Linked DNA regions of Cohaesibacter sp. ES.047. Each later gene encodes a partner of the first gene's protein in a complex. Links are inferred from orthologs where the notes say so. Each region holds a gene or a part of one and is shown in the gene's direction. Other genes may lie near its edges.

Region 1 (3,237 bases):
GACATGGCAGGCTCGGAGCATGATTATGAGACGTACAATTCACGATGAGGGTCACTCCCGGAAATTTCTCGTTATCGTCGATGACACCGAGGAATGTGACCGTGCCATCACTTATGCCGCCTATCGAGCGGCGGCGACCCGTGGCGCAATCGTCATGATGGTTGCCATCGAACCTGCACATTTCGAGCACTGGCTCGGCGTCAAGGAAATCATGCTGGCTGAAGCCAATGATGCCGCGCAGGAAAGACTGGATCAATTCAAGGAGCAGATCGAGGCCATTGCAAGCGTTCCGGTTGAATGCGTGATCCGCGAAGGCAAGGTTGCCGAACAAATCGTTTCCCTCATCGACGAGGACGAAGACATCGGCGTTCTGGTGCTCGCGTCCGCGGTGGGAAAGAAAGATGGACCCGGACCTCTGGTTTCATCCATTTCCAGCCAGTCTAACAAACCCTTCCCTATACCCGTGACTATCGTGCCGGGCGATCTGTTGGACGAAGACATTCAGGCCCTTTGTTGAGGGACTCGTCTTCACGCACAGTCCGATCAGCCTGATTGGCGACAGAGCCATTCCCGGCGTTTCCTTTCATCCCGTCCCGGGATGCCCCGATTTCTTCGCCTTTGTTTGCATCTGATCGATGCTTTGTGCTTGATCTTTGCAACAGAAGTTTTATTTGACATATTAGAGAGACTTGCAAAGGCGTGATGGCTGCCGCGTTGCCATGGCGCCACCAGAGCAGCAAATGACGCCATGAGACGTTATGGCGTGAGAAGGATCAGACATGTTCATCCAGACTGAAGCGACCCCCAATCCGGCGACTTTGAAATTCCTGCCGGGAAAAGTCGTCCTTGACGATGGCACCATGGATTTCCGTTCCGTGAAGGAAGCGGAAGCCTCTCCGCTGGCGGAGAAACTCTTCACCATCGAAGGTGTCGAAGGCGTCTTCTTCGGATTTGATTTTGTTTCCGTGACCAAGGGCGACACTGACTGGCAGCACATCAAGCCTGCCATTCTCGGCGCCATCATGGATCATTTCATGTCGGGCGCTCCGACCATGAAGCAGGCCGAAAGCGAGAGCGTCAGCAACGAAGACTTCGATGAAGCCGATTCAGATACCGTTGCCACCATCAAAGAACTGCTCGAAAGCCGGGTTCGCCCTGCCGTAGCTCAGGATGGCGGCGACATCACCTTCCACGGCTTCCGTGACGGTGTCGTGTTCCTGCGCATGCGGGGGGCCTGTGCCGGTTGTCCGTCCTCGACGGCGACCCTCAAGCATGGCATCGAAAATCTTCTGCGCCATTTCCTGCCAGATGTTCAGGAAGTCCGGTCGGTCTAGGATCGTTCGACGAAGCCAATACGCGCGGCGGGTGTGATGTGCCATGAACAATGAGAGAAACATATGCCTGGCGCTTGATACCGCGCTTGACGCCTGTTCTGTCGGTCTAGCCGTATGGGACGGTGAAACGCGGCGGGAGGCCTCAAGATCGGTTGTGATCGGTCGGGGCCACGCGGAGCGCCTGATGGACGAAATCGCTGCCCTGCTTGAAGAAGAGCAGCTTGGCTATCAGGATCTGACAAGGCTGGCCGTGACCGTCGGTCCGGGCAGTTTCACCGGTCTCAGGGTCGGGCTTGCCACTGCGCGTGCGTTGGCACTGGCGCTTGATGTGCCGCTGATCGGGGCATCGACACTCTTTGCGCTGGGACTGACGGCGCGGCGGCGCGGACATCATGGGCCGCTTGCCGCCCTGATCGACGCACGCAGGGACCAGATCTACGGTGAGATTTTCAATCTGCCGGAAATCGCTCCCACGCTCGAAAGCCTTGAGGTGGCTGCAGCCAGAAGTGCGCAGGATTTTGCCAGCCTTTGCGTTGCACATAGGGGACTGGCGATGATCGGGTCCGGCGCAGCTCTCGTCCGGGAGAGCGCCTTCGGCCTTGAAAACTGTGAGGTCTTCTCGCCAGCTCATCCCGACATGGCCGCTCTGGCGGTCTGGGCCCTTGATCAATCCGCGCCCGAGACAGCCCCGTCGCCGCTTTATCTGAGGGCACCGGACGCCAAACCACAAGCGGCGAGCGTCATTGCCCGTCTGTCTTGATCATTCCCCTTGCCTTGTATCGTCTTTTCAGTCACCAAGGGTGGCCATTCATGATCACCGGTTGTTGATCTTCGACGATTTGGGGTCTTTTCGGGTATCGAGCCAGATGAAACTATGCTGACTGTCCGGAGCTGACCGCTTGGGCGTATGGAAAATCGCTGGCGAGACACCGGCAGATTGCGGGGAGAGAGACGTGATCTTTGCGCTCAAATCAACTTCTTTGGTCACGGAGGCCAGCAGGGATGACATTCCGGTCCTGGCCGACATTCATGCGCGCTGCTTTCAGCGCGGCTGGTCGGCAAGCGAATTCCAGACCCTGATGGCGGATCGGCTTGTCCAATGTCTGGTTTTGCGCCGTTCGACCTTCAGAGCCACCGATCAGGTTGCCGGGTTCGTGCTTGCGCGCGCTGTCGCCAACGAAGCGGAGATCCTCACCATCGGTGTGCATCCGGACTACCGGCGCAGTGGCTGCGGACGGCAGTTGATGGAAGGCCTGATGCGCAAACTCTACGGGGATCGAATTGCAAAACTCTTTCTGGAGGTGGACGCAAGCAATGATCCTGCGCTATCACTTTACCGTGATCTGGGATTCGAGAAGGTCGGCGAGCGCAAAGGCTATTACACAAAGGCCGATGACACCCCCTCTCTGGCTTTGATCATGCAAGTGAACTTGATCGGCGCGCCGGTCAAGCGTGCAAAACGATAGAGTGCAGAAGGCGAGCGGGCATGTCACAGAACAACAAAACAAGCATTGAGGATCTGTGCACCAAAGCCGGCATGCGCATGACCGAGCAACGGCGGATCATCGCACAGGTGCTTGACGCCGCCATCGATCACCCCGATGTCGAGGAATTGTACGCGCGCGCCGTCAAGATCGACAGCAACATCTCGATTTCCACCGTCTATCGCACCGTCAAGCTGTTCGAGGATTCGGGTATCATCGAACGCCATGATTTCAGGGATGGCCGCTCACGCTACGAGACCATCACCGAAGAACATCACGATCATCTCATTGATCTTCGAACCGGCAAGGTCATCGAATTCCGTGATGAGGAGATTGAACGCCTTCAGGTTGAAGTGGCCCGCAGGCTCGGATTCAAGCTGGTCGATCACCGGCTGGAGCTATATGGTGTGCGCATCGAC
Region 2 (3,183 bases), 200 kb from region 1 along the record:
GCCTCTGCGGCTCTAAGGCCAACGGATGCCGCTTGCGACGCTGGACCGCTCTCGGAAATCTCATGGCTTTCACTGCCATCAGGCAGCAACACCTGCCCCCGGAAGGTCAATTGATTGCCCTCCAACTCGGCAAGCCCGGCAATCGGCGTCCGGCATGACCCATCAAGCGCGCCCAGAAAAGCCCGTTCGCAAGCAAGTGCCAATTCGGTCTTTTCATCGTGAATGCTGGCGAGAAGGTTGAACGTTGCCTCATCGCCCACCCGCGTCTCAATGCTGATCGCGCCCTGACCGACCGCAGGCAGAAATTCCTCTGGCGCAATGGGAGAGGCGGCAAGCGAGGCAAGCCCCAGCCGCTGAAGCCCTGCACAGGCCAGAAGCGTCGCATCGGCAACGCCCTTGTCGAGTTTCTCAAGGCGCGTCTGCACATTACCGCGATACATCACCACTTCCAGATCCGGACGAAGGCGCTTGACCATCGCCTGACGTCTGAGCGACGAGGTCCCGACAATCGCTCCGGACGGCATCTCGGCCATGGATTGGAATTTGCGGGAAATGAAGGCATCGCGCACATCTTCCCGCGGCAGAAAGATCTTCAGCTCCAGCCCCTCAGGCAGAACCGTCGGCATGTCCTTGGTGGAATGCACCGCCAGATCAATCCGGCCATCCATCAGCGCCTCTTCGATTTCTTTGGTGAAAAGCCCCTTGCCACCTGCCTCCGACAGCGGTCGGTCAAGAATCACATCGCCCGTGGTCTTGATTTCGACGATTTCGAAATCCCGTTCCGCCAAACCATGCGCCTCCATCAGGCGCGTTCTGGTTTCATAGGCCTGTGCCAGTGCAAGCTTGCTGCCTCTGGTACCGATTTTGATGGGAGTGGAGTGCATACCTAACGCTTTCAAGTCTCTTTGTCGTGGCCCCATTGGAAGAATCAGCAGCGGGGACAACTGGTCACAAGAACCGGCATTTGCCCCCAAACGGGCAGAAAGGGGATGCCAATCTCGCAGCTTTGCTCTAATACATGAGCCATGTTAGCAATCATCGACCGTTTGAACCAACAGGCAACATGGCTATTGGCGCAAACCATAGAGGCAACCAAGTCACCCGCGCAATGATCGTTTTGGGCATAGAAACAAGTTGTGATGAAACTGCGGCCGCAGTCGTGCGTCGTCATGCCGATTGTGCTGATGATCCAAAGGCCGGTCAGGGCGAGATTCTCTCCAACGTTGTCCTCAGCCAGATCGAGGATCATGCCGCCTATGGCGGGGTCGTCCCCGAGATCGCCGCCCGCGCCCACGTTGAGGCGCTTGATGGCATCATCAAAGCTGCCATGGACGAGGCTGGCGTCGGCTTTTCCGACCTCGATGGTATTGCTGCCACATCAGGCCCCGGTCTTATCGGCGGGGTTCTGGTCGGGCTGATGAGCGCCAAGGCCATCGCCGCAGCCCATGATCTGCCGCTGATTGCTGTCAACCACCTCGAAGGTCATGCGCTCACGGCTCGCCTCTCCAACAATGCCCCCTTCCCTCACCTTTTGTTGCTCGTCTCGGGTGGGCACAGCCAGATCCTGCTGGTGCGCGGCGTCGGTAATTATGAACGATGGGGCACCACCATTGATGATGCGCTCGGCGAAGCCTTTGACAAGACGGCAAAACTCCTTGGCCTTCCCTATCCGGGCGGCCCGAAGGTGGAAGACGCAGCCCTCAGAGGAGACCCCAAACGCTTCGCACTGCCGCGCTCCATGAAGGGCCGCGAAGGATTTGATTTTTCCTTCTCGGGTCTGAAAAGCGCCGTGCGCCGCGAAGCCGAAAAGATCGCACCCCTGTCCGATCAGGATGTGGCAGATCTCTGCGCCTCTTTTCAGGCCGCCATTTGCGACATTCTCAGCGACCGCATCGGCAAGGCTCTGGCGGAATTCAAAGTCCGTTTTCCAGAAATCGAGACACCGCAATTGATCGTGGCAGGCGGTGTTGCAGCCAACAAGGCCATTCGTTCCACTCTCGAAACGATTTTGACGGATGCAGGCGCAGAGATGATCGCGCCGCCGATCCGCCTTTGTACGGACAATGGGGCCATGATCGCATGGGCCGGTGCCGAACGGCTGGCCCTTGGCCTCACCGACCCGCTCAACGCCCCCGCCCGTCCGCGCTGGCCTTTGGACAAGAATGCTGAGGCCAAGATCGGCAAGGGACGCAAGGGAGCCAAGGCATGAGCCAGTTGAGCAACGTCGAACCATTCAAACGCGTCTCGGTGCTCGGCGCTGGCGCATGGGGAACCGCTCTCGCGCTCAATGCGGTGCGCGCCGGCAGAGACGTGGTGCTCTGGGGCCGCAATCACGAAAATCTTCAGTCCATCAGCGGCACCCGGCAATTGCCTGCGTATCTGCCGGACATCACCTTCGATCAGCCGCTTGAAACAACGACCGATGTCACCGAAGCCGCAGATGCGGACTGCATTCTGCTGGTCGCCCCGGCCCAGTCCACTCGCAAGATCGCCGAAGACATCGGCTTTTACGTCAAGAAGGGCACCCCCGTCATCCTCGCCGCCAAGGGATTGGAAAAGGGCACCCAACGCATGATGAGCGAGGTTCTGAGCGATTATCTGCCGCAAGCCGTACCCGCGATCCTGTCCGGGCCGTCCTTTGCTGCCGATGTGGCGCGCGGACTGCCAACCGCCGTGACCATTGCTGCGGGGTCTCACCCCCTTGCCGAACGTCTATGCGCCACCTTGTCGAACACCAGTTTCCGCCCCTATGCGAGCACCGACATGATTGGCGTCCAGCTCGGCGGCGCCCTCAAGAACGTGCTCGCAATCGCCTGCGGCATCGTTGTGGGCAAAAAGCTCGGTGCCAGCGCTCACGCCGCCCTGATGACCCGGGGTTTTGCCGAAATGCAGCGACTTGCACTGAAGGCCGGAGCGCGGGCCGATACGCTGATGGGCCTTTCAGGTTTTGGCGATGTGGCCCTGTCCTGCTCCAACGCCCAGAGCCGCAATTTCTCCTTCGGCTTTGCCCTTGGTGACGGCAAGGACCTGTCCGAGCTACTCGCGCCAGGCGCCAAACTGTCCGAGGGCGCCTTTACCGCCCGTGTCGCCACCGAACTGGCAGACCGTTTCGACGTCGAGATGCCAATCGCTCAAGCCGTAGCGGATGTTCTTGATCGCAAGAGCAGCATCGATGAAGCGGTA

The links.
Region 2: the proteins of tsaB (region 1) and tsaD are in contact, whole or in part, in a solved structure (PDB 4WQ4), measured with the Escherichia coli proteins. The link is inferred for Cohaesibacter sp. ES.047 from one-to-one orthologs.

The regions. Positions count from the first base shown.
Region 1 is NZ_LT907844.1:624,868-628,104, forward strand. The notes cover bases 320-3,235. They hold tsaB (tRNA (adenosine(37)-N6)-threonylcarbamoyltransferase complex dimerization subunit type 1 TsaB), read left to right. Parts: upstream 320-1,377; coding sequence 1,378-2,094; downstream 2,095-3,235. Other genes in these bases: CPH65_RS02705 (universal stress protein), read left to right, coding at 320-517; CPH65_RS02710 (NifU family protein), read left to right, coding at 780-1,334; rimI (ribosomal protein S18-alanine N-acetyltransferase), read left to right, coding at 2,234-2,800; CPH65_RS02725 (Fur family transcriptional regulator), read left to right, coding at 2,821-3,235. Also shown: more of CPH65_RS02705, read left to right, coding at 26-319; more of CPH65_RS02725, read left to right, coding at 3,236-3,237. UniProt on the Escherichia coli protein: Required for the formation of a threonylcarbamoyl group on adenosine at position 37 (t(6)A37) in tRNAs that read codons beginning with adenine.
Region 2 is NZ_LT907844.1:821,166-824,348, reverse strand. The notes cover bases 297-3,158. They hold tsaD (tRNA (adenosine(37)-N6)-threonylcarbamoyltransferase complex transferase subunit TsaD), read left to right. Parts: upstream 297-1,108; coding sequence 1,109-2,209; downstream 2,210-3,158. Other genes in these bases: CPH65_RS03690 (NAD(P)H-dependent glycerol-3-phosphate dehydrogenase), read left to right, coding at 2,206-3,158; hemC (hydroxymethylbilane synthase), read right to left, coding at 297-899. Outside these bases: more of hemC, read right to left, coding at 1-296; more of CPH65_RS03690, read left to right, coding at 3,159-3,183.